4 regions of the Streptomyces sp. NPDC093591 genome follow, and region 4 is predicted to be linked to each of the others. Evidence: riboswitches for the same ligand, from Rfam matches in the RefSeq annotation. Region 4 holds a riboswitch; each other region holds the start of a gene.
The links. Region 4 has a riboswitch for cyclic di-AMP ahead of ACIREI_RS00715 (NlpC/P60 family protein). Riboswitches for the same ligand answer to the same signal wherever they lie in the genome.
Positions count from the first base shown of each region.

Region 1: linked by a shared signal. The riboswitch ahead of ACIREI_RS39265 (M23 family metallopeptidase) and the one ahead of ACIREI_RS00715 (NlpC/P60 family protein) in region 4 are both predicted to bind cyclic di-AMP.
Region 2: linked by a shared signal. The riboswitch ahead of ACIREI_RS38045 (M23 family metallopeptidase) and the one ahead of ACIREI_RS00715 (NlpC/P60 family protein) in region 4 are both predicted to bind cyclic di-AMP.
Region 3: linked by a shared signal. The riboswitch ahead of ACIREI_RS29770 (transglycosylase SLT domain-containing protein) and the one ahead of ACIREI_RS00715 (NlpC/P60 family protein) in region 4 are both predicted to bind cyclic di-AMP.

Region 1 is NZ_JBIWIY010000023.1:96,002-103,733, forward strand. It holds gene ACIREI_RS39255 (M16 family metallopeptidase) at 1-143, shown strand, start outside; gene ACIREI_RS39260 (M16 family metallopeptidase) at 140-1,528, shown strand; cyclic di-AMP (ydaO/yuaA leader) riboswitch at 1,757-1,919, shown strand; gene ACIREI_RS39265 (M23 family metallopeptidase) at 1,933-2,718, shown strand; gene ACIREI_RS39270 (GntR family transcriptional regulator) at 2,905-3,600, shown strand; gene ACIREI_RS39275 (HPr family phosphocarrier protein) at 3,792-4,073, opposite strand; gene ACIREI_RS39280 (GNAT family N-acetyltransferase) at 4,252-7,101, shown strand; gene ACIREI_RS39285 (DUF5998 family protein) at 7,154-7,732, shown strand, end outside.
Region 2 is NZ_JBIWIY010000022.1:20,228-27,959, reverse strand. It holds gene ACIREI_RS38075 (S8 family serine peptidase) at 1-48, shown strand, start outside; gene ribA (GTP cyclohydrolase II) at 129-773, opposite strand; gene ACIREI_RS38065 (MarR family winged helix-turn-helix transcriptional regulator) at 947-1,462, opposite strand; gene ACIREI_RS38060 (dihydrofolate reductase family protein) at 1,535-2,668, shown strand; tRNA gene ACIREI_RS38055 (tRNA-Met) at 2,725-2,798, shown strand; partial or broken gene ACIREI_RS38050 (PP2C family protein-serine/threonine phosphatase) at 2,908-4,003, shown strand; cyclic di-AMP (ydaO/yuaA leader) riboswitch at 4,237-4,394, shown strand; gene ACIREI_RS38045 (M23 family metallopeptidase) at 4,406-5,434, shown strand; gene ACIREI_RS38040 (aldo/keto reductase) at 5,584-6,531, shown strand; gene ACIREI_RS38035 (PrsW family intramembrane metalloprotease) at 6,795-7,732, opposite strand, start outside.
Region 3 is NZ_JBIWIY010000015.1:162,330-170,061, forward strand. It holds gene ACIREI_RS29745 (GntR family transcriptional regulator) at 140-517, opposite strand; gene ACIREI_RS29750 (hypothetical protein) at 514-1,311, opposite strand; gene fahA (fumarylacetoacetase) at 1,459-2,682, opposite strand; gene ACIREI_RS29760 (hypothetical protein) at 2,761-2,883, shown strand; gene ACIREI_RS29765 (HAD family hydrolase) at 3,029-3,859, shown strand; gene ACIREI_RS29770 (transglycosylase SLT domain-containing protein) at 3,907-4,677, opposite strand; cyclic di-AMP (ydaO/yuaA leader) riboswitch at 4,683-4,858, opposite strand; partial or broken gene ACIREI_RS29775 (CocE/NonD family hydrolase) at 5,136-6,034, opposite strand; gene ACIREI_RS29780 (peptide MFS transporter) at 6,162-7,706, opposite strand.
Region 4 is NZ_JBIWIY010000001.1:159,430-167,161, reverse strand. It holds gene ACIREI_RS00735 (carbohydrate ABC transporter permease) at 1-807, shown strand, start outside; gene ACIREI_RS00730 (5-dehydro-4-deoxyglucarate dehydratase) at 834-1,742, shown strand; gene ACIREI_RS00725 (glucarate dehydratase family protein) at 1,739-2,998, shown strand; gene ACIREI_RS00720 (NAD-dependent epimerase/dehydratase family protein) at 3,317-4,369, shown strand; cyclic di-AMP (ydaO/yuaA leader) riboswitch at 4,512-4,716, shown strand; gene ACIREI_RS00715 (NlpC/P60 family protein) at 4,773-6,101, shown strand; partial or broken gene ACIREI_RS00710 (transposase) at 6,323-6,545, shown strand; gene ACIREI_RS00705 (alpha/beta hydrolase) at 6,888-7,732, opposite strand, start outside.

The DNA of each region.
Region 1 (7,732 bases), on a different contig from region 4:
CCGCCGAGGAGGTCCAGGCGGTGGCCAGGGCCCGCCTGCGCCCCGACAACCGCGCGGTGCTCGTGTACGAGCCGACCGCAGCCGAGGCAGAGGACCTCGAGGCAGCCGAGACCACCGACGAGAACGAGGAGTCGGCGCAGTGACCGAGCTCGCCAGCATGGACTTCCACCCGCAGCCCCAGGCCGGCGAGGCCCGGCCCTGGGCGTTCCCGGCGCCCGAGCGCGGCAAGCTGGACAACGGCCTGACGGTCCTGCGCTGCCACCGCCCCGGCCAGCAGGTCATCGCCGTCGAGGTGCTCCTGGACACGCCGCTGGACGCCGAGCCGAAGGGGCTCGACGGCATCGCCACGATCATGGCGCGCGCCTTCTCCGAGGGCACCGACAAGCACACCGCCGAGGAGTTCGCCGCCGAACTGGAGCGCTGCGGCGCCACGCTCGACGCCTACGCCGACCACCCCGGCATCCGCGTCAGCCTCGAGGTTCCGGTCTCCCGCCTGCCCAAGGCGCTCGGCCTGCTCGCCGACGCCCTCAGGGCGCCCCTGTTCGACGACGCCGAGGTCGAGCGCCTGGTGCGCAACCGGCTCGACGAGATCCCGCACGAGCTGGCCAACCCCTCGCGCCGCGCCGCCAAGGAGCTCTCCAGGCAGCTGTTCCCGGCGACCTCTCGTATGTCCCGCCCGCGTCAGGGCACCGAGGACACGGTCGCGGGCATCGACTCCGCGGCCGTGCGCGCCTTCTACGAGCGGCACGTGCGCCCCGCCACCTCCACCGTCGTGGTCGTCGGCGACCTCACGGGCGTGGACCTCGACGCCCTGCTGGGCGACACCCTGGGCGCCTGGACCGGCTCCCCGGCCCAGCCCCGGCCCGTGCCGCCGGTGACCGCGGACGACACCGGGCGCGTCGTCATCGTGGACCGCCCCGGAGCCGTGCAGACGCAGCTGCTGATCGGCCGCATCGGCCCCGACCGGCACGACCGCGTGTGGCCCGCGCAGGTGCTCGGCACCTACTGCCTCGGCGGCACCCTCACCTCCCGCCTGGACAAGGTCCTGCGCGAGGAGAAGGGCTACACCTACGGTGTGCGCGCGTTCGGGCAGGTCCTGCGCTCGGCCCCGGACGGCACGGGCGCGGCCATGCTCGCCATCAGCGGCTCGGTCGACACCCCGAACACCGGCCCGGCGCTGGACGACCTCTGGAAGGTCCTGCGCGGGGTCGCCGATGAGGGGCTCACCGACGCCGAGCGGGACTTCGCCGTGCAGAACCTCGTCGGGGTGGCGCCGCTGAAGTACGAGACGGCCGCCTCCGTGGCGAACACGTTGGCCGACCAGGTCGAGCAGCACCTGCCCGACGACTACCAGGCGACGCTGTACCAGCGGCTCGCCGCGACCGGCACCGTCGAGGCCACCGCGGCGGCCGTGAGCGCCTTCCCGGTGAACCGTCTGGTGACGATCCTCGTCGGCGACGCGGCCGAGATCCGGGAACCTGTCGAGGCCCTCGGCATCGGCGAAGTCACCGTCGTGGCAGCCGAGTAGCAGGCGGACACCGCGCCCGGACACCGCGCCGGGCGACGGCACGCACGCGTAAGGGGCCTTGGTGACTTCGAAGCCACCAGGGCCCCTTTATGCCCGAATTGAGGGAAAGGTTGCCTGTCTGGCCTGTGGGATGCGCTACAAAAGCCGCGATCCGTTTGGGGATTGAAAGTCGTGCCGCTTAGCGTCTTCCGGGCTGTCCGTCAGGCAGTGCGCCGCGCCCGCGGCACCGGACAGCCATCGCCGAGTCCCCGTACGGCGCGAGCCAGGGGAGCCGGGGACCCACCGTAGTCCCTGGGGTGAATCGGACGCCCGCGCAGCCGCGAGGGGGTCCGTAGGAGACCTTCCTGCTCCGAACCCGTCAGCTAACCCGGTAGGCGAGAAGGAAGGAAAGGACCAGCCACTTCATGGCGTTCACCTGCGCCACCGGGAAGAACCGTCCCACCGGGAAGCACCGTCGCCCCAGCCGGTTCGAACGCTCCACCGCCCGCGCGGCCGGCGTCGCGGCTCTCACCGCCACCGGCGTCATGGGCACCCTCGCCGCCCCGGCGCTCGCCGCCGAACCCGCCGCCGAGCAGACCGGCCTCATCCCCGTCGTCACGATCGAGGACTCGATCGCCGACCAGATCGACGCCCAGGCCGCCGCCCAGGAGCAGGCCGCCGAGGAGGCCGCGGCCCGGAAGAAGGCCGCCGAGGAGGCCGCGCGCAAGAAGGCGGCCGAGAAGGCCAAGCAGGAGCGCGAGGCCAAGGAGCGCGCCGCCCGCGAGGCCGAGCGCCAGCGCCTGCTGTCCTACGTCGCCCCGATCTCCGGCTCGTACGTCTCCACCGGCTACAAGGCCGGCGGCGCCGTCTGGTCCTCCGGCAGCCACACGGGCGTCGACTTTCACGCCGCCAGCGGCACCTCCGTCCACGCGGTCGGCTCGGGCACCGTCGTGGAGGCCGGCTGGGGCGGGTCGTACGGCAACAGCATCGTGATCAAGATGAACGACGGGACGTACACCCAGTACGGCCACCTGTCCTCCATAGGCGTCTCGGTGGGCCAGACCGTCACCCCCGGCCAGCAGATAGGCCTGTCCGGCGCCACCGGCAACGTCACCGGAGCGCACCTGCACTTCGAGGCCCGCACGACGGCGGAGTACGGCTCCGACATCGACCCCGTCGCCTACCTCCGCTCCCACGGCGTGAACGTCTGACGACGCAAGCTCCGCCTCTTGGGCCCCGGCTCCCCGAGCCGGGGCTTTCGGCGTTTCGGACGACCGGCTGTCCAAAAAATATCCATGGATTCCGACCCGCCATCGGAAATTCCAGCAGGTTGCAATAGAGTCACTGAACACACGTCATTCGTCGACGTTTCACGGGGATTAAGGCGGAGGTCGGTCATGCGTATTCCGGCGCACTCGGTATGCACCGCGATCCGGGACGACATCGTCGCCGGTGTCTACGAGCGCGGCAGCCGGCTCACCGAGGAACTCCTCGCGCGCCGATACGGCGTCTCCCGCGTCCCCGTGCGGGAGGCCCTGCGCACCCTGGAGGCGGAGGGCTTCGTCGTGACCCGGCGGCACGCGGGCGCGTGCGTGGCCGAACCGACCGAGCAGGAGGCCGCCGACCTGCTCGAGATGCGCACTCTCCTGGAGCCGCTCGGCGCCTCACGGGCCGCCCAGCGGCGCACCGAGGCCCATCTGAAGGTTCTGCGCGGCCTGGTCAGGCTGGGCCAGGAGCGGGCCAGGCGGGGCAACAGCGAGGATCTGCGCTCCCTGGGCGGCTGGTTCCACGAGACGCTGGCCCAGGCCTGCGGCAGCCCCGCCCTGACCTCGATGCTGACCCAGCTGCGGCACAAGATCGCCTGGATGTACGCGGTGGACGCGCCGGTCAACCCTGTGGAGTCCTGGACCGAGCACGGCGCGATCGTGGACGCGGTGGCGCGCGGCGACGGCGAACGCGCCCGTGCGATCACGGCAGTGCACACCGAACGCGCGATCGCCGCGCACCGGCTGCGGTTCGGTTCCACCGGTGAGCGCGCGGAGCGTGTGAGGAATTCGCAACATCCCGTAAACATGCCGAGCCTGCGACATTAACACGGGCGCCGTATACAAAGAGGTGATATTCGGTGGCGGGGAATTCCCGCTGCCCTTTTTCGGGTGCGGCCGTTAATTCTCACGGCTGTCCGCCTCAAAAGCGTGGCCGCCTGCCCGAAAACAGCGAAGCCGCGTCGGCCGGAAAGGCGGACGCGGCTTCACCGTTTGCTCGGCGGTCCCGCTCAGGTCGTTCAGACCGTCTCGGGAAGCTCCTCGAGGCCCTCGGAGACCAGCTTCGCCAGCCGGTCGAGGGCGGCGTCCGCACCCTCGGCGTCGGAGGCGAGGACGATCTCCTCACCGCCCTGGGCGCCCAGGCCCAGAACGGCCAGCATGGAGGCCGCGTTGACGGGGTTGCCGTCGGCCTTGGCGATCGTCACCGGGATACCTGCGGCCGTGGCGGCCCGGACGAAGATGGAAGCGGGGCGGGCGTGAAGGCCCTCGGCCCAGCCGACGTTGACGCGGCGCTCAGCCATGTGATGCTGCCCTTCGGTGTTCAGGGTTGTCTAGACCAGTTTCCCACACCCGTGAAGCATGCCGGGAGGGACAAAACGCCCCTCCTGAGGTGACCGTCGGGTCGCGGCCTCGACCCGCCATACGTCCTCCACAGACTGCCTCGCGCCGTTGTCGGACGCGAGCCGTACTCTGGGCCCCATGCAGAGCGCCTCGGACCGGCACGAGTACCCCGCCCACTGGGAAGCCGACGTGGTGCTGCGCGACGGCGGCACCGCACGCATCCGCCCCATCACCGTTGATGACGCCGAGCGTCTGGTCAGCTTCTACGAGCAGGTGTCGGACGAGTCGAAGTACTACCGCTTCTTCGCGCCCTACCCGCGTCTGTCCGCGAAGGACGTCCACCGCTTCACGCACCACGACTTTGTGGACCGGGTGGGACTCGCGGCCACAGTGGGCGGCGAGTTCATCGCAACCGTACGCTACGACCGGATCGGCGCCGACGGAATGCCCGCGTCGGCACCCGCCGACGAGGCCGAGGTCGCCTTCCTCGTCCAGGACGCCCACCAGGGGCGCGGCGTGGCCTCCGCCCTCCTCGAACACATCGGCGCGGTCGCACGCGAGCGTGGCATCCGCCGCTTCGCCGCCGAGGTACTGCCCGCCAACACCAAGATGATCAAGGTGTTCACCGACGCCGGGTACACCCAGAAGCGCAGCTTCGAGGACGGCGTCGTACGCCTGGAGTTCGACCTGGAGCCGACCGACCGCTCGCTCGCCGTGCAGTACGCGCGCGAGCAGCGCGCCGAGGCGCGGTCCGTGCGGCGGCTGCTGGTACCCGGCTCCGTCGCCGTCATCGGCACCGGCCGCACGCCCGGCGGGGTGGGCCGCAGCGTCCTCGGCAACATCAGGGACGCCGGTTTCACGGGGGCGCTGTACGCCGTGAACAAGGCGTTCCCGGAGGACCTCAAGGAGCTCGACGGCGTGCCCGCGCACCGGTCCGTGCGGGACATCGAAGGGCCCGTCGATCTCGCGGTGGTCGCCGTGCCGGCCGAGTACGTCCCCGAGGTGGTCACCGAGTGCGGTGAGCACGGGGTGCAGGGGCTGGTCGTGGTCTCCGCCGGGTACGCCGAGAGCGGGCCCGACGGGCGCGAGCGGCAGCGCGCACTCGTCCGGCACGCACGCGCGTACGGCATGCGCATCATCGGCCCGAACGCCTTCGGGATCATCAACACCTCCCCCGACGTACGGCTGAACGCCTCCCTCGCGCCCGAGATGCCCCGCCCGGGCCGGATCGGGCTGTTCGCGCAGTCCGGTGCCATCGGGATCGCGCTCCTGTCCCGGCTCCACCGGCGCGGCGGCGGGGTCACCGGGGTCACCGGTGTGTCGACCCTCGTCTCGTCGGGCAACCGGGCCGACGTCTCCGGCAACGATGTCCTGCAGTACTGGTACGACGACCCGGACACGGACGTCGTACTGATGTACCTGGAGTCCATCGGCAACCCGCGCAAGTTCACCCGCCTCGCCCGGCGTACGGCGGCCGCGAAGCCGCTGGTCGTGGTTCAGGGGGCGCGGCACGGTGGCGCGGCGCCACAGGGGCATGCGGTACGGGCCACGCGCCTGCCGCACGCCACGGTGTCCGCGCTGCTGCGGCAGGCCGGCGTGATCCGGGTGGACACGATCACGGAGCTGGTGGACGCGGGGCTGCTGCTCGCGCGTCAGCCGCTGCCGGCCGGGCCGCGCGTGGCGATCCTGGGCAACTCCGAGTCGCTGGGGCTGCTGACGTACGACGCGTGCCTGTCCGAGGGGCTGCGGCCGTTGCCGCCGCTGGACCTGACGACGGGGGCGTCGGCCGCGGACTTCCGGGCGGCGCTGGCCCGCGCGTTGGCGGACGACACCTGCGACGCGGTGGTGGTGACGGCGATCCCGGCGATCGGCGAGGTGTCGCCGGGGGACGAGGAGCTGGCGGAGGCGCTGCGGTCGGCGGCCGAGGCGGTGCCGGGCAAGCCGGTTCTCGTGGTGCACGTGGAGCTGGGCGGGCTGGCGGAGGCCCTGTCGGCCGCGGCGAGCACCGCACCCCAGGCGGGCAGGACGGCGCCCCGCGTCGGGCTCCGCGCCACCCACCCGTTCCGCCCCCTGGACTTCCCGGCCGAGACACCCCCCGAACGGCCGGACCCCGCTGAGAACGCCCCCCGCCTCATCCCCGCCTACCCCGCGGCCGAACGCGCCGTCCGCGCCCTCGCCGAAGCCGTCAAGTACGCGCAGTGGCGGCGTGAGGCGGCCGACCCCGGGAAGGTGCCGGAGTACGAGGACATCGACGAGAAGGGCGCCGCCCGGCTCATCGACGGGCTGCTCGCGCGCGGGCAAGGGCTCACCCTCGGCACGGACGAGACCTGTGACCTGCTCGGCAAGTACGGCGTCCAGGTGCACCGCGCCCTGCACGCCCCCACCCCCGACGCCGCCGCGGACGCCGCCCGCACCCTCGGCTACCCCGTCGCTCTCAAGGCCACCGCCCCGCATCTGCGCCACCGCGCCGACCTCGGCGGCGTCAGGCTCGACCTGGCCGACGAAGAACAACTGCGGCGGGCGTACGCCGAGTTGACCGAGCTGTTCGGCAGGCCGGAGGAGCTGCGGCCGGTCGTGCAGAGCATGGCACCGCGCGGCGTCGACACCGTCGTACGGGCCGTGATCGACCCGGCGGCCGGCGCCGTACTGTCCTTCGGGCTCGCCGGCGCCGCCTCGCAGCTGCTCGGTGACACCGCGCACCGGCTGATCCCGGTCACCGACCGCGACGCGACCTCGATCGTCCGCTCGATCCGGACGGCACCGCTCCTGTTCGGCTGGCGCGGCTCCGCGCCGGTGGACACGCCTGCCCTGGAGGAGCTGCTGCTGAGGGTGTCGCGGCTGGTCGACGACCACCCGGAGGTCGTCGCGGTCACCCTGGAGCCGGTCGTCGTCGCCACGCACGGCGTGAGCGTGCTCGGCGCCTCCGTACGCCTCGCGCCACCGCCCGCCCGCGACGACCTCGGACCGAGGACGCTCCCGACGTACTGAGACCGCGGCGAGCGGTGCCTCGCAGTCAGTGGGCCCCCGTAGGATGGGCGTCATGGCCAAGACCAGTACGACGACCCAGGGGCTGCGTGCGGCGATCGAGCGCAGCGGCTACTACCCGGCCCTCGTGGCCGAGGCGGTGGAGGCCGCTGTTGGCGGCGACGCCATCCGGTCGTACCTGGTCCATCAGGAGACGACGTTCGACCAGAACGAGGTGCGGCGGCATGTGACCGTCCTCGTCCTCACCGGCAACCGCTTCATCGTCAGCCACACCGACGAGCAGGCCGCCGACAGCACCTCCCCGACGCCGTACGCCACCACGTCCACGGAGTCCGTGAAGCTCGGCCGGATCTCGTCGGTGGTGGTCAGCCGTGTGGTCGCCAATCCGGAGCAGTACCAGCCGGGCACGCTGCCCCGCGAGGTCGTGCTGACCATCGGCTGGGGCGCCGTCTCCCGTATCGACCTGGAGCCCGCCGCCTGCGGCGACCCCAACTGCGAGGCCGACCACGGCTACACGGGCAACTCGACGGCGGACGACCTCAGCCTGCGCGTCAGCGAGGCCGGCGACGGCCCGGAGACCGTGCGCCAGGCCCTCGCCTTCGCGCAGTCGCTCTCCGAGGCGACCGCGGACGTC
Region 2 (7,732 bases), on a different contig from region 4:
ACGACCGCGGGTGTCGGCGGGGTGACGATCGAGAAGGTCACGCCGTAGCCGCCGTAAGGCTGTAGTCGACGTACGACTGAGGGGCGGGTGTCCGGTATCGGACGCCCGCCCCTTCGTCTTGCCGTCGCTCAGCCCACGTTCAGCCCCGCGAGATCTCCCAGTGGCAGCGTGTGCTGGGTCTGCAGGACCTTCGCGCGCAGGTAGCGGACGTTGTCCGGGGTGGCGAAGACGCCGGTGGGGACGCGGCCCTGGACCTCGATGCCGAGGGCGCGCAACTGGTCGGCCTTGTCGGGGTTGTTGGAGAGCAGGTCCAGTTCGCCGATGCCGAGGGCGGTGAGCATCTGGGCGGCCGCCGTGTAGTCGCGGGCGTCCTCCGGCAGGCCGAGGGCGGCGTTCGCGGCGTAGGTGTCGAGGCCCTGGTCCTGGAGGGCGTACGCGTCCAGCTTGTTGTAGAGGCCGATGCCGCGGCCCTCCTGGCGCAGGTACAGCAGCACGCCGCCGCGCTCGGCGATGCGCTCGACGGCCTCGCGCAGCTGGGGGCCGCAGTCGCAGCGGGCCGAGCCGAAGACGTCGCCGGTCAGGCACTCGGAGTGCAGCCGGACCAGCGGGGTGGTGCCGGGGGCCGGGTCGCCGAGGACGACGGCCACGTGCTCCTGGCCGTCGGTCAGGCCGTGGAAGGTGACCAGCTCGGCGTCCACGGAGTAACCGTCGTGGAAGCGCAGCGGGACCCGGACGCGGGCGCGCTGGGTGGCGGCGGCGGTGAAGTCGGGCATGCGGGATCTCCGGGTTCCGTACGTGGGCCAGCTGCTTCAGATTTGAAGCAGGTCCTCGGTCCAGGACCCTACCTCATGCTTTAAATTTGAAGCAACAAGTTTGTCGCCCACGTCACAGAGCCGCAGCACGGCCCGGACGGGCGCCTCACTGCTCGTGCCTCCCCGCTCCTGCCTCACGAACAGGACTTGCCGGAGCGCCGCCGCCAGGGCACGTCGTCCGCCGTGGCGTGCGCGTCCTCGCCCTGGAAGCCCCCGGCGACCGCGGTGAAGATCTCCTCCAGCTGCCCGACCTGCTCCGGGGTCAGCCGGTCGAAGAGCAGCGCCCGTACCGTCTCCACGTGCCCCGGAGCCGTGCGCTCCAGGACGCGCATCCCTTCCTCGGTGAGTGCCGCGATGCTGCCGCGCTTGTCCCAGCGGCAGTCCTCGCGCCGCACCAGCCCGTCCTTCTCCAGGCGCGTCACGGCGTACGTCAGCCGGCTGCGGGTGATCTTCAGTCCTTCCGCGAGATCGGTCATGCGCAACCGGCGCTCCGGAGTCTCGGACAGGGTGGCGAGGATGGAGTAATACAGATGGGGCATGCCGGCTTCCTGCTGGAGCTGCCGGTCCAGCGCGTCCTCCACGAGGGCGGCGGAGGCGATGTAGGCGCGCCAGGCGCGCTGCTCCTCGGGAGTGAGCCAGCGAGTCGTCATGCCCCCAGTGTAGGTTTGTTTCAAACTTGAACCAAGCCCGAGTTTTCCCCGACCGAGCCGGAGAGCGCGCCGATGCCGTCGTACCCCTACGTCCTGCTGTCCGCCGCGGTCTCGCTGGACGGCTACCTCGACGACACCACCCCCGAGCGCCTGCTCCTGTCCAGCCCGGCCGACTTCGACCGCGTCGACGAGGTACGGGCCTCCGTCGACGCGATCCTCATCGGCGCCGGCACGATCCGGGCGGACAATCCCCGGCTGCTGGTGAACTCGGCCGAGCGGCGGGCCGCGCGGGTGGCGGCGGGCAAGCCGGAGTATCCGCTCAAGGTCACGGTCAGCGCGTCCGGCGAGCTGGATCCGGCGGCGAACTTCTGGCACACGGGCGGCGCGAAGATCGTCTATACGACGGAGAAGGGCGCGGAGCGGCTGCGGCGGACGCCGGTCGCGGCGGACGTGGTCGCACTGGGCGCGGACCTGGACTGGCGCGGGCTGCTGGCGCATCTGCGCGAGGTGCGCGGCGTCGAGCGGCTGATGGTCGAGGGTGGCGGCACGATCCATACGCAGTTGCTGCGGCAGGGCCTCGCGGACGAGGTGCAGCTGGTGCTGGCGCCCCTGTTCGTGGGGGATCCGGACGCGCCGCGGCTGTTCGGGCCGGGCGGGTATCAGGGCGGGCGGCTGCGGCTGCTGGAGACGCGGCGGATCGAGGACGTCGTCCTGATGCGCTACGAGCCGACGGCGCCCGGCGTCGGCGCCCTTCCCTCCGCCGCGGACCGGCACTGGCTGGCACTGGCGTGTGACCTGGCCGCGCAGTGCCCGCCCTCGGCGACCGCCTTCAGCGTCGGGGCGGTGGTCGTGGCGGCCGACGGCACGGAGCTGGCGCGGGGGCACTCCAGGGAGGGCGACGATCCCGTGGTGCACGCGGAGGAGGCGGCGCTGGCCAAGATCGCGGCCGGTGATCCGAGGCTGGCATCGGCGACGGTGTACAGCAGCCTGGAGCCGTGCACCCGCCGGGCCTCCCGTCCGGCGCCCTGCGCGCGGCTGATCCTGGAGGCGGGGGTGCGGCGGGTGGTGACGGCCTGGCGGGAGCCGGACACGTTCGTGGTGGGCGCCGACGGGAGCGGGTTGCTGGCGGGGGAGGGGGTGGATGTCCTGGTCCTGCCGGAGTACGAGGAACGGGCAAAAGCCCCGAATACCCACCTGCTGCCGTGACGCCGGGAAAGGCGTGTGCTTTCTGTCCTGCGGATGGCGTACTATTGAGTCATCGCCGCGGGGTGGAGCAGCTCGGTAGCTCGCTGGGCTCATAACCCAGAGGTCGCAGGTTCAAATCCTGTCCCCGCTACTGAAACTCAGGGCCGGAACCAATTGGTTCCGGCCCTGAGTGTTTTCCGCGATGATGCGCGAAGATTTTCCGACTCGCTCGCCGCCCCCGGTTCGGCAACCCTGGTGAGGTGGAGGAACGGCGGATCTCGTACGCACGCCGGTTCGTCCGGCTGCTCCCCGCCCTGCTGATCGCGGCCGGGGGCGCGTACGACTACACACGCCCACCGACTTCACCGGCGCTCCCTTCTTCACCGCCGCGCCCCTGGTGGCCGCCCCGCTCTCCTCGCTGCGCGGCACGGTGCTCACAGGCCTCGCCGCCTTCGCCGTACTGCTCACGCTCCGCCTCATCCTCGGCGGCATCTCCCGGGCGGAGGTGATCACCGAGCTGGTCACCGTGGTCACCGTCGCCGTGCTCGCCGTCCTCGTCAACGTCCTCGTCCGGCGCAGCGGCGAGCGCCTCGCCTCCGCCCGGGAGATCGCCGAGGCCGCCCAGCGCGCCGTACTGCCCGAGCCCGCCGAGCGGATCGGCGGTGTCCAGATCGCGGCACGGTAGAGGCCGCGCAGGAGGGCGCCTCCATCGGCGGCGACCTGTACGCCGTGGAGGACACTCCGCACGGCGTCCGGCTCGTCGTGGGGGACGTGCGCGGCAAGGGCAAGGGCAAGGGCATGGGCGCGGTCGCGGCGGTCGCCGTCGTCATCGGGGCCTTCCGGGAGGCCGCCGAGCAGGAGGTCACGCTGGAGGCGGTGGCGCAGCGGCTGGAGCGGGCGCCGGCGCGTGAACGCACGCGGCGCGAGGGGATCGAGTCCTCCGAGGGCTTCACCACCGTCGTCCTCGCCGAGCTGCCGCACGGCGACGGGACCGTGCGCCTCGTCAACCGAGGGCATCCACCGCCCCTGCTGCTGTACGCCGACGGCGCCGTGCGCCCGCTGCACGCCCCCGAGCCCGCGCTGCCGCTCGGCATGGGTGAGCTCGGCGCCTGGCCCGACCGGGCCCAGGAGGCCGGCTTCCCGAGCGGTGCCACGCTGCTGCTGTACACCGACGGTCTGTCCGAGGCGCGGGACGACAGGGACCGGTTCTACGACCCCGAGGCGCGGCTCGCGGGACGGGACAACGCCTGCCGCAAGCCGGCCGCGCTGCTCGACGTGCTCGCGGCGGAGGCGCGCAGGCACTCCGGGGGCGGCATGGCGGACGACCTGGCTCTCATGGCCGTACACCGACCTTGATCGTTGTCACCGGACGTGACCGGGCGACCGCCCTCCGCATAACAACTGACATACCGTCAATACCTGTGTGGTCCCTGAGTCCTGGCCAACTCGCCCGATTTAGGCCGCTCATGACCCGTAAGTCCAGGCGAGAATCGTTAATGATCAAGCGGAACAGCTTGGAATCCACACCCCGCGTCTATTAACGTTCGATAACGCAGCGCGGTCGTCCCAGCCGTCACAAGAGGCGGCTCCGTGCGCACGCGCCGAATCCCGCAAGGGAACCGGGGAACCACCACCTTGGGGTGAATCGCATGGATGCCGCCGTGAACTCACGGCCGGTATACGCGCGTAGGAGACCTTCCTGCTCCGAACCCGTCAGCTAACCCGGTAGGCGAGAAGGAAGGAAAGGAGCACGCCCACGTGGCGTCCAACAGGCCTGCCCAGCAAGCCCCGTTCGTGCCGAGCCAACGCGGTACCGACACCTTCGGCTACGACCGCTACCGCACCGACGAGGGCCCGTTGGAGGAGTGGAACCCCACCGCGGAGTCCATTCGTCCCGTTCGCGGCAGGCATCGCGTCTCCAAGCAGCGCGGCGGGGGACTCGCCCGCAGCTCCACGGTTCTCGGCGTCGGTGTCATAGCCGCCGTCGGCGCGGGCGGCATGGCCAGCGCGAACAGCGGCAAGCCGCCGGTCGCCATCACCATGCCGGACCTGCCCCTCATCTCCGACGACGACTCCTCCGCGGCCGCCGAGGACACCGCGACCGCGCTGAGCAGCATGGGCGCGGCGACCGAGGAGACCACGCAGGGCACCACCGACGCCGGTGAGGCGCTGCGCAGCCGGATCATCGCGCAGGCCGAGCTGCAGCAGGACCAGATCGACAACAAGGCCGCCGCGGCCGCCGTCGCCGCTGCAGAGAAGGAGGCCGCCGCCGCGGCCGCCAAGGCGGAGAAGGAGGCCGAGGCCAAGGCCGCCGCCGCGAAGGCCAAGGCCGAGGAGGAGGCCCGCAAGAAGGCCGAGGCCGAGCGCCTCGCCGAGCTGGCCAAGCAGTTCACGCTGCCGACCTCCTCGTACACCATCACCTCGACCTTCGGTCAGGCCGGCGCCTACTGGTCCTCCGGCTACCACACGGGTCTCGACTTCGCCGCCCCCACCGGCACGCTGATCAAGGCGGTTCACTCCGGCACGATCACCTTCGCCGGCTGGGACGGGTCCTACGGCTACAAGACGGTGCTCACCCTCGACGACGGCACCGAGCTCTGGTACGCGCACCAGTCCTCGATCAGCGTGAGCGTCGGCCAGAAGGTCAGCACGGGCGACGTCATCGGCCGCGTGGGCGCCACGGGCAACGTGACCGGCGCACACCTGCACCTCGAGGTACACCCCGACGGCAGCACGAGCGGCATCGACCCGCTGGCGTGGCTGCGCGGCAAGGGGCTCACGCCCTGAGGTTCCCCCACTTCTGATCCCCGGCGGTCCTGACGGCAACCCCCCGACGTCAGGGCTGCCGGTTTTCCGGAGCGCCGGGGCCGCTTGTTTACGGGAACTTTGCGGCGGACCCGGAAGAACGGCCTCTGCCAAGAGCGTTGGCAGGGAGCATGACTGCTTCCCTGCGCAAGCTCGGCTCCTCCGACCTCGAGGTCTTCCCGCTCTCCCTCGGCGGCAACGTCTTCGGCTGGACCGCCGACGAGACCCAGTCCTTCGCCGTCCTCGACGCCTACGCGGCGGCGGGCGGCAACTTCATCGACACGGCCGACTCGTACTCGGCGTGGGTCGAGGGCAACGTGGGCGGTGAGTCCGAGACCATCATCGGCAAGTGGGTCAAGGCGCGCGGCAACCGGGACGACGTCGTGATCGCCACGAAGGCCAGCCAGCACCCCGACTTCCAGGGCCTGACCGCGGCCAACATCAAGGCCGCCGCCGACGCCTCCCTGCGCCGCCTCGGCACGGATCACATCGACCTCTACTACACCCACTTCGACAAGCCGGAAGTGCCGGTCGAGGAGATCATCGGCGCCCTGGACGAGCTGGTGAAGGCGGGCAAGGTCCGGCACATCGCCGCGTCCAACATCTCGGCGGAACGGCTGGCGGCCTCCCTCGCCTTCTCCGACCGCGAGGGCCTGGCCCGGTATGTGGCTCTTCAGCCCCACTACAACCTGGTCTCCCGCGACACCTACGAGGGCGAGCTCCAGAACCTCGCCGAACGCGAAGGCCTCGCGGCGGTCCCGTACTACGCCCTCGCGTCCGGCTTCCTCACGGGCAAGTACCGCGCCGATACGGCGGTACAGAGCCCGCGCGCCCAGGGCGCCGGCAAGTACCTGGAGACGGAGCGGGGCCAACGGGTGCTGGCCGCGCTCGACGAGGTCGCCCAGGCCCACGCGGCCCCCGTGGCCACGGTGGCCCTGTCCTGGCTCGCGACCCAGCCGACGGTAGCGGCCCCCATCGCCTCGGCCCGGACACTCGAACAACTGCCGGCGCTGCTGGGAGTGGCCGAGCTGACCCTGACGGACGAGGAACTGGCGAACCTGACGGAGGCGTCCGCCTGAGGCACTGCCATTCCTAGCCCCCACCCACCCGTAGGGGGCTTGGCCCTGCGGCGCTGACCTCGCTTCTCGGCGCCGGCCCGTGCATTTCAGCCCGTCCGGCGTTTGAGGACGAGGCCCGTTCAGGGCCGATGCGGGGGTCTGGGGGCGGCAGCCCCCAGGAAGCGCGGGGTCGAAGGGGCGGCAGCCCCTGGGGGATGGGACGGGTAGGGGCGGCGGGGGCGAGGCAACGAGGTCGACACCCCGAGCCGCTCCAACCCCGCCGCTCACGTCCGATACGGGTTGTACGCGGGATACGGCGCCGCCCCGTACCGGTCCCCGTACGGCTGCCCATACGACGGCCAGTAAACCGGCACCGGCGCCCCATACCCGTACGCCGACCAAGCCTGCGCGGCCCCCGCATGCTCCAGCGCCGGCCGCGCCACCTCCCGACGCCGCCACAACTCGTGCAGCAACTCCCGCTCCCGTACGACGAAGTCGGCGCCGGCCCGCCCACGCCGCCCCCGATGCCGTAGAAACGCCAACGACGTGGCGTACGCCTCGTACTGCGCCACCCCCCGAGCCGCAGCCCGCCCCCCACGCCGCCGCGCATACTGCCGTGCCGTCCGCCTGGCCCGCATCGAGCCGAGCACGAAGGGCTCGCCCGGCGTCAGCCACCCGGCGACGACATAGGCGGGCAACTCCTCGCGCACGGTCCGCAGCTCGCGCTGCCGGGTCCAGATCACCAGCCACGTCAGCAGCCCGAACGCGGGCACCATGAAGGCCGCGTACACCGCGAAGAAACCGAACTCCCCGAAGGACGACGAGCCGTTCCACAGCGCGTGCATGCCCATGGCGAGCAGCAGCCCGGAGAAGGGAAGGAGGACGCGCCGCACATGCTGCCGGTCGCCCGACAGCGCGGCGATGCCGAAACCGATACCGGTGAGGACCGTGAAGAGCGGGTGCGCGAAGGGCGACATGATCACGCGGACGAAGAAGGTCGCCGCGGTCACGGAGGCGATACCGCTGTCGCCGGAGAGCTGGTCGGTACCGAAGGCGGTGCCGAGGTAGAGGATGTTCTCGGTGAAGGCGAAGCCGGTGGCGGTGACCCCCGCTATCACCACGCCGTCGACTATCCCGGTGAAGTCCCGTCGGCGGAAGAGAAAGACGAGCAGCACGGCCGCGGCCTTCGCCGTCTCCTCCACGACGGGCGCTATGACCGTCG
Region 3 (7,732 bases), on a different contig from region 4:
CACACCCTCCGCCGCCAGCCAGTATGACGGCGACGGCCGTCGGAGTCAGCGGGTAAGAGCCGCCGAACTCGCCTGCGGGCACCGCGCGGACGCCGATATCGACGCCATCCGGCAGCCTGGCATCGCCGTGCGTCACAGCCTACGCGCGCAGCGCCTCCCGGACCGCCGCCATCACCTCCGTGTCATCCGCTCCCAGTGCGCGCGCCTGATCCGCGAACTGCCGTGCCAGTGCGGCCAGTTCACCATGGTCCGGGCGGCGGAGGCCCGCGGGGAGCGGGGCGACGCGGGTGCCCGCGCCGCGCCGGGTGCGGATCAGGGACGCTGCCTCCAGTTCGCGGTACGCCCGTGCCACGGTGCCCGTGGCCAGCCCCAGGTCGGCGGCCAACTGCCGTACCGTCGGCAGGCGTTCGCCCTCCGAAAGGCGGCCGGTGGAGATCAGAGCGGCGAGCTGGGCGCGGATCTGTTCGTACGGCGGGACCGGGCTGGTCGTGTCGACGCGCAGGCCTGCCCCGCTCATCGGCGGCCGGTTCCGTCGGCGCCGGCCCGACGGCCCCGCCATGCCGTCGCGCGCGGCGAGATGATCGTGAACAGGCACCACGGCGCCATGAGGAGGGCCAGCAGGCCCAGCGGCCACAGCACCACTTTCGCGGCGGTCCCCGCGGCACCGTCGCAGGCCGTGCTCATCAGCGCGCCCGATGCCGTCGACGCCGCGCCCAGCAGGGAGGACGAGACCACCAGGCCCCAGGCGGCGACGATCGCCAATGTCCGGTCGCGGCGGGACTGTTCGTCGCCTGGGCGGGTCGCGATGCGCCGCAGGGACCAGCCGCAGGCGGCCGTGGACAGGGCGAGGGAGGCCAGGATGGGAAGGCCGTAGTAGAGGCCGGGCCATGGGGAGTGCGACTCGGTCACGCCCCGGCACGTCACCGTGAGCGCGCGCCCGGCACGGCCCAGGTCGTCCGGCGACGCCACCGCGGCCGCGGCCGCCAGCAGGACGACCAGTGCGGCCGCGAGGCCGAGCAGCAGGAGGGTCATCCGGGGCGGTACGTAGTCGCGGACCCGGCGTGGAGTGAGGCCCGCCGTGCGTACCGCGCCCCGGCGCGGCGCGGTCAGGGCGTCGCCCAGCAGCACTCCGGCCACCGCGCACAGGCCGAAGGCGAGGATGGCGTAGAGGGTGCCCTCCCCGTTGTTCAGGGGCAGCAGCCAGCGGGCGGCCGGCACTCCGACGGCCAGGCCTGCCCAGCGGGCGTAGCGGTCGACGGGTGCGCGGGATGCGGGCGCCGACGTGGAAGGGCGCGAACCGAGTTCGAGCATGACAGACACAGACCCCCGTGGAGACGGCATGAACGCAGACATGGCGCCGACATGTGCACCGGCATATGGGCAGCCGTGTACGCGGACATTTGCGCAGACTTGTACTTACCGCTTGTATCAAGCGGTAAGTACAAGATGCGGCCTCGGTCAACTGCTTGGTACAACTCGCCCGGTGACCTCCCCCAGCCCCACCCGAACCCCACCCGGCCCCGGCGCCCAGGCGGACAGTGTCACCACGTCGCCGTCCTCCAGGAACGTCCGCTTGCCGTCCGGGAGTTCGAGGGTGTCGCGCCCGTTCCACGTCAGCTCCAGCAGTGACCCGCGCTCGCGCTCCGTCGGGCCGCTCACCGTGCCCGAGCCGTACAGGTCGCCGGTGCGCAGCGAGGCGCCGTTCACGGTCATGTGGGCGAGTTGCTGGGCGGCCGTCCAGTACATGGTGGAGAAGGGGGGTTCGGAGACCACGTGGCCGTTGATCGAAACGGAGATCCGAAGGTCGTAGCCGCCGGGTTCCGTCTCGGAGTCGGAGTCGTCCAGGTACGGCAGCAGCGGGTGGGTCCGCTCCGGAGGCGCCACCCGTGCCTCGTCGAGCGCGTCCAGCGGGGTGATCCACGCCGACACCGAGGTGGCGAAGGACTTGCCGAGGAACGGGCCGAGGGGGACGTACTCCCAGGCCTGGAGGTCGCGTGCCGACCAGTCGTTCAACAGGCAGAGGCCGAAGACGTGTTCCCGGTAGTCGCCGAGCGCCACCGGCTTGCCCATCTGAGACGGCATGCCGACCACGAAGCCGACCTCGGCCTCGATGTCCAGGCGGACCGACGGGCCGAAGACCGGGGCCGGATCGGCGGCGGCCTTGCGCTGGCCGGACGGTCGTACGACATCCGTGCCGGACACCACCACGGTGCCCGAACGGCCGTGGTAACCGATCGGCAGGTGCTTCCAGTTGGGAGTCAGGGAGTCCGCCGCGTCGGGGCGGAAGATCTGGCCGACGTTCCGGGCGTGGTTCTCGGAGGCGTAGAAGTCGACGTAGTCCGCGACCTCGAAGGGGAGGTGCAGGGTCACTGAGGACAGTGGGTGGAGGAGGTCCGCGATGGCCTCCTGGTGCGCCGGGACCGTCACCCACGCCGTCAGTGCGCGCCGGACGTCCGACCAGGTCGTGCGGCCCGCCGCGAGCAGTGGGTTCAGGGAGTCCTGGGCGAGCAGCGGGGCGTAGGGGGAGCCGAGCGCGTACGCCGCCTTGCCCGCGTCGAGGACGTGGTCGCCGAGCCGGACGCCGATCCGGCGTGCGGAGTCCGAGCCGGGGAGGGAGAAGACGCCGTACGGAAGGTTGTGCGTGCCGAAGGGGTCGCCCTCGGGGAGATCGAAGGGGGGCATGGGGTGCTGCCTCACTCTCATACGCTCCGTATGCCATTGCCATGTGGTCGGGCACACGTTACGGGTGAGTCGGCTGTCTTGGGCAGTGCGGAGCTCGCGTCGCCGAGTTCGACGAATTTCCTGGTCGGCGCGGTCGGGCGACGTCTGTTCCACCGCATCGACATCACCGTCGAGGAGCTCGCGAGCACCACGTGGGGGTGAAATCGCAAAAGCGGGAGGGCAGTTGCGGGCGCGGAAGCGAACGCGGAAACAGCAGTGGAACCGGAACTGATGTCAACACATGTGAACACAGCAGCCGTCCGGTTCGCATCGAGTCGATGGGGCGTCCTGTCCGTATTCTCTGATCATGGCCCCACCCATCGCATATTCACTCATTGCCACTGACCTGGACGGGACGCTGCTGCGCGGCGACGACACGCTCTCGGACCGGTCCCTCGACGCGCTCGCGCTGGTGGCGGCGGCCGGTGCCCAGCACCTCGTCGTGACGGGGCGGCCCGCGCCCCGAGTGCGGCCGCTCCTCGATGTCCTGGGCAGCACGGGGCTCGCGGTGTGCGGACAGGGCGCGCAGTTGTACGACGCCGGCGCGGACCGTCTGCTCTGGTCCATCACCTTGGACCGGGAGTTGGCGGAGACCGCGCTCGGCAAGATCGAGGCCGAGGTCGGGGAGGTGTACGCGGCCGTCGACCAGGACGGCGTCGACGGGCTCACGCTCATCGAACCCGGGTACCTGATGCCTCATCCCACCCTGCCCGCCGTACGCGTCCGGCACCGCGACGACCTGTGGTGCGAGCCGATCAGCAAGGTGCTGCTGCGGCATCCCACCTTGTCCGACGACGAGTTGGCGGCGACGGCGCGCGCGGTGGTCGGTTCCCTGGCCACGGTCACCATGTCGGGGCCCGGCACCGTCGAACTCCAGCCATGCGGCGTCACCAAGGCGACCGGTCTGGCGCTCGCCGCCGAGCACCTCGGCCTCGGCGCGCACCAGACCATCGCCTTCGGTGACATGCCCAACGACATCCCGATGTTCCACTGGGCCGCCCGCGGTGTCGCGATGGCCAACGCGCACCCCGAACTCAAGGCGGTCGCCGACGAGATCACCCTCTCGAACGAGGACGACGGCATCGCCGTCGTCCTCGAGAGGCTCTTCACGGGGATCCTGGCCGACTTCGCCCAGTAGTGCCCGTTTTTAGATCTGTCGGTAGTGAATTCGCCTGGTAAGGGCCGTCAGTAGGGGCCGTTCACGTTGTCGATCGAGCCGTACCGCGCGGCCGCGTAGTTGCACGCGGCCGTGATGTTCGCGACCGGGTCGAAGGGGTCGTAGACCGTCCCCGGGACGTGGTAGGCCGCGAAGGTGGGGTCGATGACCTGGAGGAGACCCTTGGACGGGGTGCCGGCCGCGGCGTTGGAGTCCCAGTTGTTGATGGCGGCCGGGTTGCCCGACGACTCACGCATGACATTGCGGTAAATCCCGTCGTATGAACCGGGAATTCCGTTTTGCGCCATGATGTCCAGTGCGTTGCGGATCCAGCCGTCGAGGTTGTCCGGGTACGACTTCACGGAGGCCGGGGTGGCGTGGGCGACGGCGGACTTCTTGGCCGGTGCGGACGTCTTCTCGGCCCTCGTGCTCGCCGCGGCGGCCTTCGTCGCCCGGACCTTCAGGTCGAGGCCCGGGTGGATCAGCCGGGGGTTGTCGCCGACGGCCTTGCGGTTGTCCTTGTAGAGCTGTCGCCAGCCGCCCTGCGCGTCGTACCGGTCCGCGATGCCGTAGAGCGTGTCGCCCTTCTTCGTGGTGTACGTGATGGACTTGGCCTTCGCCGCGGACGGCGTGGACTGCGGTGCCGCCTGCGCGACGGCGGGGGCCTGGGCCGGCTGTGCGGCGTCGGCGGTGGTCGCGCTCAGGAGCGGGAGAGCGAGGGCCGCGGTACCGGTTCCGGCTGCGACGACGTGGCGGGTGAGCGGGTTGGTTCTGGGGCGGCGGTGCTTGCCTCGGGCCATGGCGCTGTTCCTCTCCGACGCCTGCGAGGTGAGCTGTCGGGTTCGGGCGGGAGATGCCCGGCCGCGCCGCCGTGCGGCAGCGCGAACTTCACCCCGAGCCGGTCCGGTGCGCCATCAAGGCGGCCGGTCCGGCGACTTACCTGGGTCCCCCGCTCCTGCCGTGCGTGAGTGAGTGGGTGGGTGGCTCGGGCGGCGGCAGGATTCGGCGTCCGCCCGACTGAGCGGGAACGTATGCGAGAGCACATGACCGGAACAAGTGTCATGGTCACCTGTCATGCCTGTTGACCATGGCCTGGTGTGTATGGGGTGCTTGATCCTTTGCGGTTGCCAAGCCTCAACTTGCGCTTGATGCAAGGAAGGAAGGGGGTGTGTCCGGTCGGGCGTGCGACCGGGTGCGAGTGACCCAATTCACTGGCGTCCACAAGAACGGCAAATCGGGCAATGGCTCCAACTCGCCGTTAACCGGCTGTCCGTTGAGTCCGTTTCTCCCATGTCCAGTGGAAAAGCGCCTCTTCGCCCTCCCGGCAGACCACCTCGTTGAAGGTGACGAAACACTCCCGGTCACAGCTGATCTCCGAGCGCGCCCGCACCGTCACGTCCCACGCCGTCTCCGGGCGGTGCAGCCGGATCGACCAGTCCGAGCGGGTGCGGGCCGACAACGGGTCCGACTCGTCGATGGTGTACGTCTCCAGCGCGTCCTCGGTGAACTCCAGACCCTCGGGGTACACGCGACCCTCGGGGTGCACGCGCGTGCCGCCGTACCGGGGGGCGACCTCCAGGCGCCACTCGCCCCTGGCGACGTCCCGGGTCCGGCGGGCGGGCGACGAAGGCGAGCATGGTCGACGCCCACGCGTGCATGTCGACGGCGAGGACGGAACCTCCGAGGTAGTGCACGTCGTTGTCATAGCGATCGTCCGTCGAGCAGACCGTGACGATCGCCTTGAGCGGCTCGGGCGCGAGGGCCGCGATCTGGAGGGAGTTGAAGCCGCCGCAGGAGATGCCGAACATACCGACCCTGCCGTGGCACCAGGGCTGGGCCGCCAGCCAGTTGACCACCTCGACCCCGTCGGCGAGCTCCGTCGCCGGGTACTCGTCCGTCGGCATGCCTCGCTGTTGCCGTGCCCCGGATGTCCACGCGCACGGAGGCGTAGCCGTGGCCGGCGTACCAGGGGTGGCGTTGGTGGTCACGGGGTGCGGTCCAGTCGGTCAGGCGGTACGGCAGGTATTCGAGGAGCGCCGGTACGGGCTCGTCCGTCAGCGGGCGCCACACGCGCGCGTACAGCAGAGTCCCGTCCTGGAGCGGGATCCAGATGTCCTCATGAGTCGCCTCGTGGGGGAAGGGCGTACGGATGTGCATGAGCGGGATCCCCGTCTGGTCGGTGCGCCGGGTGCGTCGTGTCCGGTCGGTGCGTGGGGTGTGCCGTGTCCGGTCGGCGCTCGGGCCGCGTCGTGCCCGGTCCGGGCATGGGGTGCCTCGCTTCCGGTCAGTGCACCGGGTGCATCGTGCGGCGCAGCCAGGGTGCCGCGGCCGTCACGGCCAGCCCGGCGGCCACCGTGATCGCGCCGTCGACGCCGAAGCAGGCGGGCTGGGAGACGTCGTCGTAGAGCTTGACCGTCTGGGCCTGGATGCCGTTCGCGAGGGCCAGGGACAGGAACCAGAGGGACATGGTCTGGCCGCCGAAGGCGGCCGGGGCGAGTTTGCTCGAGGCCGACGTGCCGGAGGTCTCCAGGAGGATGTCGCCGAGGCCGGGCAGCAGGTACGAACCGACGGTCCACCAGACGGACATGAGGTGGTCGCCGGAGGAGTGGCCGGGCGGCCCCGAGGTCGGCAGCGCCATCAGCAGGAAGCACAGGCCGCCGAGTACGGCCCCGACCGCGATCTTGTTGGAGGCGTGCGGCTGTCTGTGCCCCATCCGGACCCACAGCGCGGCGACGAGCGGCGCGAGGGCGACCTCGAAGGCGCCCAGGGCGGAGGCGGACCAGCCGGCCGGGAAGCCGAAGCCGAGGATCGACGTCTCGGCGTCCGTCGAGGCCGGCAGCATCATCGTCGAGTACGCCTGGAAGAGAATGAAGTTGAAGACCGTCGAGGCGAGGAAGAGGACGACGTACGGGCGGAGGCGACCGCGTTCCTCGGGGGGCACGCGCGGGCCGACGAACATCACCGCCAAGTGGACGGCCGGGGCGATCACCGAGACGAGGGTGAGCAGGTCGACGAAGCGGTCCATGGTGAGCGGGCCGGCGGCGGCGAGGAGGACGGCGACCGCGGCGGTGGCGACGAGGCCTGTGGCGATCAGGCGGATCGCGCGGCGCATGGCCTGCGGGGGCAGCGCGAACTCGGCGGTGTGCTTGCGTCCGGCCAGGTGGCGCCGGCCGACGACGTACTGGGTCAGGCCGAACGGCATGCCGATCGCGGCCGCCGAGAAACCCCGGTGCCGGCCCCCGTGGTCGCCGAGCCAGCCGGTGATCAGCGGGCCCGCGAAGGCGCCGATGTCGATCGCCGTGTAGGAGAGGGCGAAGCCGGCGTCCCGGCGGTCGCCATCGGTGCGGTACCGCTTGCCGACCATGGTGGCGACGTTGGGCTTGAGCAGACCCGTGCCCGCGCTGATCAGGCCGAGGCCGGCCCAGGTCATGCCCGCGGTCGGCACCGCCATGGCGTAGTGGCCGCAGGCGATGAGGATGCCGCCCCACAGCACCGCGCGGTACGAGCCGAGGACGCGGTCGGCGAGCCGGCTGCCGGCGACGGAGACCAGATAGACGAGGGTGCCGTAGGCGGGGGAGGCGGGGGAGGCGGGGGAGGCGGGGGAGGCGGGGGAGGCGGGGGAGGCGGCGGAGACGGAGGCGGCGGATCCGGGCGACATGCCCAGACCGCCGTGGGCGACCGTGTCGGCGAAGTACAGCACGAGGATGGCCTGCATGCCGAGGAACGAGAGGCGCTCCCAGACCTCCAGGCCGGAGAGCGTGAGCAGGCCTCTGGGCCGGCCGAAGAAGGCGTGGTCGGAGCGGGGCGGGGGGCTGCCCTCGGGCTCGATGTCGACTTCGGTTCGGGACGCAGGCC
Region 4 (7,732 bases):
ACCTTCCGGATCCTGCTCTGCGCGATCGCCGTCGGCATCTTCGCGGCGCCGTTCCTGACGATCTTCTCCGGCGCCCTCACCCCCCACCCCAGCGGCTCCTCGCTGTCGTTCCTGCCGCACGACAGCACGCTGCTGAACTTCAGGGTGGCAGGCGAGCGCGGCATCTGGGACTACCTGGGCAACTCGCTCGTCATCGCGGGCGGCGGCCTGCTGCTCCAGCTCGTGGTGTGCACGCTCGCCGCGTACGCGCTGGCCCGGCACCGGTTCCGCGGCCAGGCGGTGATCATGATGCTGTTCATGATGACGCTGATGCTCCCCGAGGAGGTCATCGCGATCCCGCTGTCGCTGGTCCTCGGCGACGTCCCGGTGGTCCATCTGGACCTCAAGGGCACGGTCTGGGGCGTGATCCTGCCGCTGGGCGCCTGGGGCTTCTCGGTGATGATGCTGACCGAGTTCATGCGGGACATCCCCGCCGAGATCGAGGAGGCCGCCCGCCTCGACGGCGTAGGCGAGCTCAGGATGCTGTGGCAGGTCGTCCTGCCGCTGTGCAAGCCCGCGCTCGGCGTGGCCGGCGTGCTCGGCTTCATCATGATCTGGGACCAGTACCTGCTGCCCCTGATCGCCGCCAAGGATCCCACCGACTACACGGTCACCGTCGCCCTGTCCATCCTGCGCACCGACCCCGAGGTCGGCTCCGGGGTGGTGCTGGCCGGTGCGGTCATCGCCCTGATCCCCAGCCTGATCGTCTATCTGCTCCTCCAGCGCTCGCTGGTCACCGGCATCGCGGCCGGGGCCACCAAGGGCTGAGCCAACCCCCCACGTTTGAGGCAGACATGAAGTTCCAAGGAGTGCTGTTCTTCCCGGTGACGCCGTTCGCCGCGGACGGGTCACTGGACGAGGAACGGCTCGCCCAGCACATCGACAGCGGCGTCGCGGCCGGTGCGGGCGGCGTGTTCGTCGCGTGCGGCACCGGCGAGTTCCACGCGCTGACGCCCGACGAGATCGAACGGGCCACGCGGGTCGCCGTCGAGACGACCGCCGGACGCGTCCCCGTCCTCGCCGCGGCGGGCGGCCCGCCCCCGGTCGCCCGCGACCAGTCCGCCCGCGTCGAACGCGCCGGCGCCGACGGCGTCCTGCTGCTGCCGCCGTACCTGGTGACGGCGCCGCAGCAGGGCCTGGTGCGGTACGTCGAGGAGGTCACCGCCGCCACCGACCTGCCGGTGATCTTCTACCAGCGCGGCGCCGCCCGCCTCACCGCGACCACGGCGGCCGAGATCGCCGCCCTGCCCAAGGTCGTCGGACTCAAGGACGGCTTCGGCGACATCGAGCGGATGCACCGCATCGTCCGGGCGGTACGCGCCGTACCCGGCGGCGAGGACTTCCAGTTCTTCAACGGCCTGCCCACAGCCGAGATGACCGCGCCCGCCTACCGCGGCATCGGCGTCGACCTGTACTCCTCGGCCGTGTTCGCCTTCGCGCCCGAGATCGCGCTGGCTTTCCACCGGGCGCTGGCCGAAGCCGACGAGGTGACGGTCAGCACGCTCCTCGACGAGTTCTACGGCCCCCTCGTCGAACTCCGCGACGAGGTCCCCGGGTACGCCGTGGCGCTCGTCAAGGCGGGAGTGACCCTGCGCGGCCTGGACGTCGGCGGCGTACGGGCGCCGCTGCTCGACCCCACGCCGGAGCATGTCGCCCGGCTGGCGAAACTCATCGACCACGGTCTGGAGGCGGTCCGCGCATGAGCACCACCGTCGGTACCCGGATCCGCGAGCTGATCGTCACCCCGATCGCCTTCCGCGACCCGCCCCTGCTCAACTCGGGCGGCGTCCACGAGCCGCTCGCCCTGCGCGTCATCCTCCAACTCGTTCTGGAGGACGGCACGGTGGGCCTCGGCGAGTCGCCGGGTGGCGTCGCCCGCCTGGAGCGACTTCAGGCCGCCGCGAAGGTGGTCGTCGGCATGGACGTCTTCGACACGACCGCCGTCTCGGCCGCGATCGACGCCGCCCTGCTGCCCACCGTGCCCAGCTCCCACGAGCGCGGCTGGACCACCTCGGCGGTGGAGGTGGCCTGCCTCGACGCGCAGGGCAAGCTGCTGGGCCGTCCGGTGAGCGACCTGCTCGGCGGGAAGGTCCGCAATTCCGTGCCCTTCGCCGCATACCTCTTCTACAAGTGGGCCGAACACCCCGCCCTCGACGGCCGCCCGGCGGTCGGCGACGACTGGGGCGAGGCGCTCGACCCCGCGGGGATCGTCGAACAGGCCCGGCTGATGCAACAGCGGTACGGCTTCCGCTCGTTCAAACTCAAGGGCGGTGTCTTCCCACCCGACGAGGAGATCGCCGCGATCAGGGCGCTCGCGGAGGCCTTCCCCGGCCAGCCGCTGCGCCTGGACCCCAACACGGCCTGGACGGTGGAGACTTCACGCTACGTCGCGCGCGAGCTGGACGACGTACTGGAGTACCTGGAGGACCCGACCGCGACCATCCCCGGCATGGCGGAGGTGGCGAAGGACTCGCCACTCCCCCTCGCCACCAACATGTGCGTGATCGCCTGGGAGCACCTGAAGCCGGCCATCGAGCAGAACGCGATCCAGGTGCTCCTCACCGACCACCACTACTGGGGCGGACTGCGCCGCACCCGTGAACTGGCCGCGGTCTGCGAGGCGTTCGGCGTCGCCCTCTCGATGCACTCCAACTCACACCTGGGCATCAGCCTCGCGGCCATGACCCACGTGGGCGCGGCCATCCCCCACCTCGACCACTCCTGCGACACGCACTACCCGTGGAACTCCGCCGACGACGTGATCGTCCCCGGCGCCCTGGAACTGCGCGACGGCGCGGTCGAGGTCCCCACCGGCCCAGGCCTCGGCGTGGAACTCGACCACGACGCCCTGAACCGACTGCACCGGCTGTACATCGACTCGGGCGTGCGCTCCCGCGACGACACCGGCTACATGCGGCGGATCCAACCGGGGTACGAACTCCGGCTGCCGCGCTGGTGACGGCCGGAGGCTTACGGCGACGGCATTGGGCGAACGGGTGGGGCCGCCCAATGCCGTTCCGTCGGCTCGGCGGCCGGGCTGGTCGAGTTCCGATCCGCATGGCCGACGTGGAGCTCGGCGGTGATGCGGTCGGAGAGCAGGTGAGGGCTGTCGGGATCGTCCGTCGTGAGGAACGCACCGCGGATGCCGGCCGCGGCCGGTGCGCAGGGCGAGGCCGGACGGCGCTGCGGCGCGCACCGGACACTGGCGCACCGGTAGCCGTTCGACGCCCATAAGGTGACCCCCGACCACACGACGGGAGGGGTGGAGGGCGTGGACATGGACGGCTCGACAGACGTGTTGGTGACCGGCGGCAGCGGGTTCGTCGGGAGTCATCTGGTCAAGCGGCTTCTGGAGCGCGGGTATCGGGTCCATGCCACCGTGCGCAGTACGGCCGACGCGGCGAAGGTGCGGCCGCTGCGGGAGATGCAGGAAGCGCGGCCCGGCCAACTGTCGTTGTTCGATGCGGACTTGCTGAAGGAGGGCTCCTTCGACGAGGCGATGAGCGGCTGCCGGGTGGTGTTCCACGTGGCGTCGCCGTTCCGCATGCCGGAGAAGATCGGGGACGGTCGACGGGACATGGTCGACCCGGCCCTGCTCGGCACACGCAACGTACTGGCCGCCGTCGAGCGGACGCCCACGGTCGACAGGCTCGTCCTCACCTCCACCGTGGGCGCGATCTTCGGGGACTACGCGGACGTACTGACCATGGACGACGCGGTGCTGTCGGAGCGGTACTTCAACACCACCAGCACGGTCGAGAACAACCCCTACCACTACGCCAAGACGGTCGCGGAACGCGCGGCGTGGGACGCGGAGGCCGCCCAGGGCCGCTGGCGGATGGTGTCGGTCAACCCGGGCCTGATCCTGGGCCCTTCCCTCACCCCGGCCTCGGAGTCCGGCAGCCTGTTCCTGCTGGAGGAACTGTTCAAGGGCTACTTCTTCTACGGCGCCCCGGACTTCAGCTTCACCACGGCGGACGTCCGCGAGGTGGCCGACGCGCACATCGCGGCCGCGGAGAACCCGGAGGCGAAGGGCCGCTACATCGTCGCCGACCGGACCATGACGTCCTTCCACGAGATGGCCCGCATCATCCGCACCCGCCACCCCCGCGACCTCCGCCTCCCGCGCACCGCCCTCCCCCACTGGCCGGTACGCCTTCTGGGCCCGGCCTTCGGTCTGACGCAGGACTACATCCGCAAACACCTCGGCATCCGCTTCCGGGTGGACAACAGCCGGAGCGTGAACGAACTGGGCATCACCTACCGTCCGATCGAGCAGACGGTCCTGGACCACTACAGCGCGTGGCGAAGTCAGCGCGCGGCGAGGTGAGTTCGGGCCTCGATGGACTCCGGGAGTCGAAGGTCACAAAAACGTATCGGACATTTCACATGTCAACCTTCACGAGAGGGACACAAGTTGGTTAGGTTACGCCTCAGGCCGCACGACGACCTCCGGCGAACCCCGTCGGGACGCGCGGCTTCCGCCGAGTCCGGTGCGCCCGCAGGGCCACTGGAGCCGGGGACCCAACCGAACTTGGGGTGAATCGGCCGACTGCCCTTCGAGGCAAGGGTCGTAGGGCACACCTTCCGGACCGACCGCCCGAACCCTCCCCCAGTACCTGAACGGTCTGGGGGGACCCCCACCGCTAACCCGGTAGGCGGAGCACGGAAGGAGTACGTCGCCCATGGCGCCGGAACGCACCGCGCGTCCGGGGGCTTTGAGCCTCCCCGGCATGCGCAATTCCGCACTCGCGTCGGCGGCCCTCACCTCTGTGGCCCTGCTCGCACAGACGGCCAACGCCGCCCCCTCCGTCGGGGACGAGACACCGAGCCGTGAGGAGGTCAGCCGGCGGGTCAGCTCCCTCTACGACCGGGCCGAGTCCGACACGGGAACCTTCAACGCCACCCGCGCGGCGGCGACGGGATCGCGCAAGCGAGCCGAACGGCCGACGGGCGCCGCAGGCACACCCGCCACCGCACCCCGGGGCGACGAGGGCAGGCGCGGCGACCCCGCTCTCGACCAAGTCGCCCGGCAGTGGTTCGACGCGGCCCGCTCCAAGCTGGGTCCGATCGTTCCGGCAGCGCTCCCAGCCGACAGAACGCCGGAGCGACCCGCCGAGGCACGGCGCGCCCGCCCGGCGGAGATTGCGGGGGACGGTCTCACCGACCGTGGGCGGGAGGCGCCCGGCCGCGCCGCACTGGAGCTGCCCGCCGCGCCGGTCGCCGAGTTGACGTCCGCTCCGGCGACGGGGACAGCGCCCGTGGCGGAGCTGACCTCCGGCCCGATCGCCGCCCTGCCTGCCGCTCCGACAGCCCCGCAGGAGACCACGCAGACCGACGCGAACGCCCAGTCGGCCCTTGCGCTGCCCACTCCGACCGCCGAAACAGCGGCCGAGCCCCAGCAGCGGTCCTCGCTACGGGCGGCCAAGGAGCAGAACCAGCACAAACTCGCCCGGGCCCGCGAGGTGCTGTCCGCGTACACCGCCCAGCAGGGCACGCCGCTCGCGGCCGCCGAGGCCCTGCCCGCCGCAGACACCTGGAGTGCCACCGCACCCCAGGTCCAGCCCTCGGCCGAGGCCCAGTGGCAGGCACTGCAGGCGCAGTCCGCAGCCGACCTCACCACGGTCCCGCCCGGCACGACGGCTTGGCCCACCCCGACGAGCCAGGCCCTCGACAGGAGCACCCCCCTCACCGCGACGGCCCCGCAGGACACACGAGCCGTACGAGCCCTCTCCTTCGCCCGAGCCCAACTCGGCAAACCCTGCGTCTGGGGCACGACGGGCCCGGACGCCTACGACGGTCCCGGCCTCACCCAGGCCGCGTGGAAGGCCGCCGGCATCACCCTCCCGCGCACCGCACCGGAGCAGGCGACGGCCGGCCAGGGAATCGCCCTCACCTACCTCGAACCCGGCGACCTGGTCCTCTTCCACATCGGCCACGTCGGCATCTACTCCGGCAACGGCATGATGATCCACGCCCCGGGACCCGGGGCAGTCATCCGCGAGGAGTCGATCCATTACGCCGGCGAGTCGGCGATCCACAGCGCGATACGGCCCGCCTGAGTGTGACTCGGCGGCCCATGGGTTCTGACTGTGCTTCCACGGAACCACAGTCAGAACCCCGTAGGCGCAGTGCGGCGTGTTGGCCGAGGGCCGGGCCGTCCGCTGCTGTTCAGTGCCGCACCCTGGTCGAACGCTCCCCGGCGGGCTTCCCAGCCGGAGACGCCCCACTCCGGTCGCCCCTGAGGCAGCCGATTCCGGTACAGGATCGACTTAGAACTCCTTGGCGCCGCCTGGTCTGGGCCCTCGGCGTGAAGCCGCAGATCGCCCGCCGCCGAGCACGGCTCCGGCCTGGGCACCCAACGCTGGGTCGTCGAGCGCGCGTTCGCCCACCTGCACTGGTTCCGCCGCCTGCGCATCCGCTGGGAGATACGCGACGACATCCACGAAGCGTTCCTCATTCTCGGATGCGCACGCATCTGTTGGCGGCGACTGCGCTCTGTGTGAAGCGGCGCCGCGAGCTAGTCACTCGCCGCCAGTCGGTTGAGAACTTCCATTGGAGTGAAGCTCCAGCCGACGAGGCGGTCCGCTCCAGTTGATGCCGATCATGTATCCCTCTCGGGCGGCATCAGGCAGATCGCGATCGCGCCAGGCATCCAGGGACATGGCTTCAACACGTAGCCCATGCCCCCAGATCTTTGCCGCCCTCTGGGCGCGGGCCGAGGTCGACCAGTAGGGGAGACTTCGCGTGCCGTCCGCGGGGGACACGGAAGCGCACGACGTCAGCGCACGACGTCCGGAGCACCATGAACCGGATCCGGGACGGTCGCCTCTACGAAGTCGCCGCGCTCAGTCCACCGGTTGGTCCGGGCTGTCGTCCGACCGCCACAGCCAGCGGAGGGCATCGGGAAGCAGGACACCGCCGTGGTTGGGGCTGTGGCCGCCGTCGCCCAGGACGAGGCGGAAGTCGTAGCCGGCTTCGGCGAGCGCGGCCGCGACGCGCAGGTTGTTGGCGAGCCAGTTTGCCTCGGGCTCGTTCCAGCGCAGGTCACGATGGCCCGCTTGCATGAAGATGCGCAGCGGCTTGCGAGGGACCTGGGGGATGAGTTCGGGGTAGGGGTTGCCGCCTGGCATCTGCGTGAAGCTGGACAAGTACCCGATCACCCGGCGGAATCTGTCCGGGCGTAGCCAGGCTGCGGTAAAGGCGCAGTTCCCGCCGCTACTGCCGCCGCAGATACCCCATCGGTCGGGCTCCTCGGCGATCGAGTAGTGCTTCATGACCTCAGGGATGATCTCTGTCAGGAGAAAGCCGACGTACCGATCGTCGTAGGCGTCGTACTCGGCGTTGCGGTTCTTCGGATGCTCAGCATCCGGGAAGACACCCGGGTCGACGAACACACCGATGGTGACCGGGATGTCACCGCGGTGGACGAGATTGTCCAGAACGATCGCGCCGCGGACCTCCCCTTCAGGATCCAGGTACCACCATCCGTCCTGGAACACCATCAACGACGCCGGCTCCGAGGGGTCGTACCGCGCGGGCACGTGCACCCAGAACTTCCGTGACGTTCCCGGGTAGATCGCGCTGTCGCTCCAGTCGAACTCGATCGTCTCACCGGCCCGTACGCCGGACTGCACGGCGGAGTCGGGGCCATGGGCGTAACGCACGTCCGACTGGTGAATCGGCAGCGGCT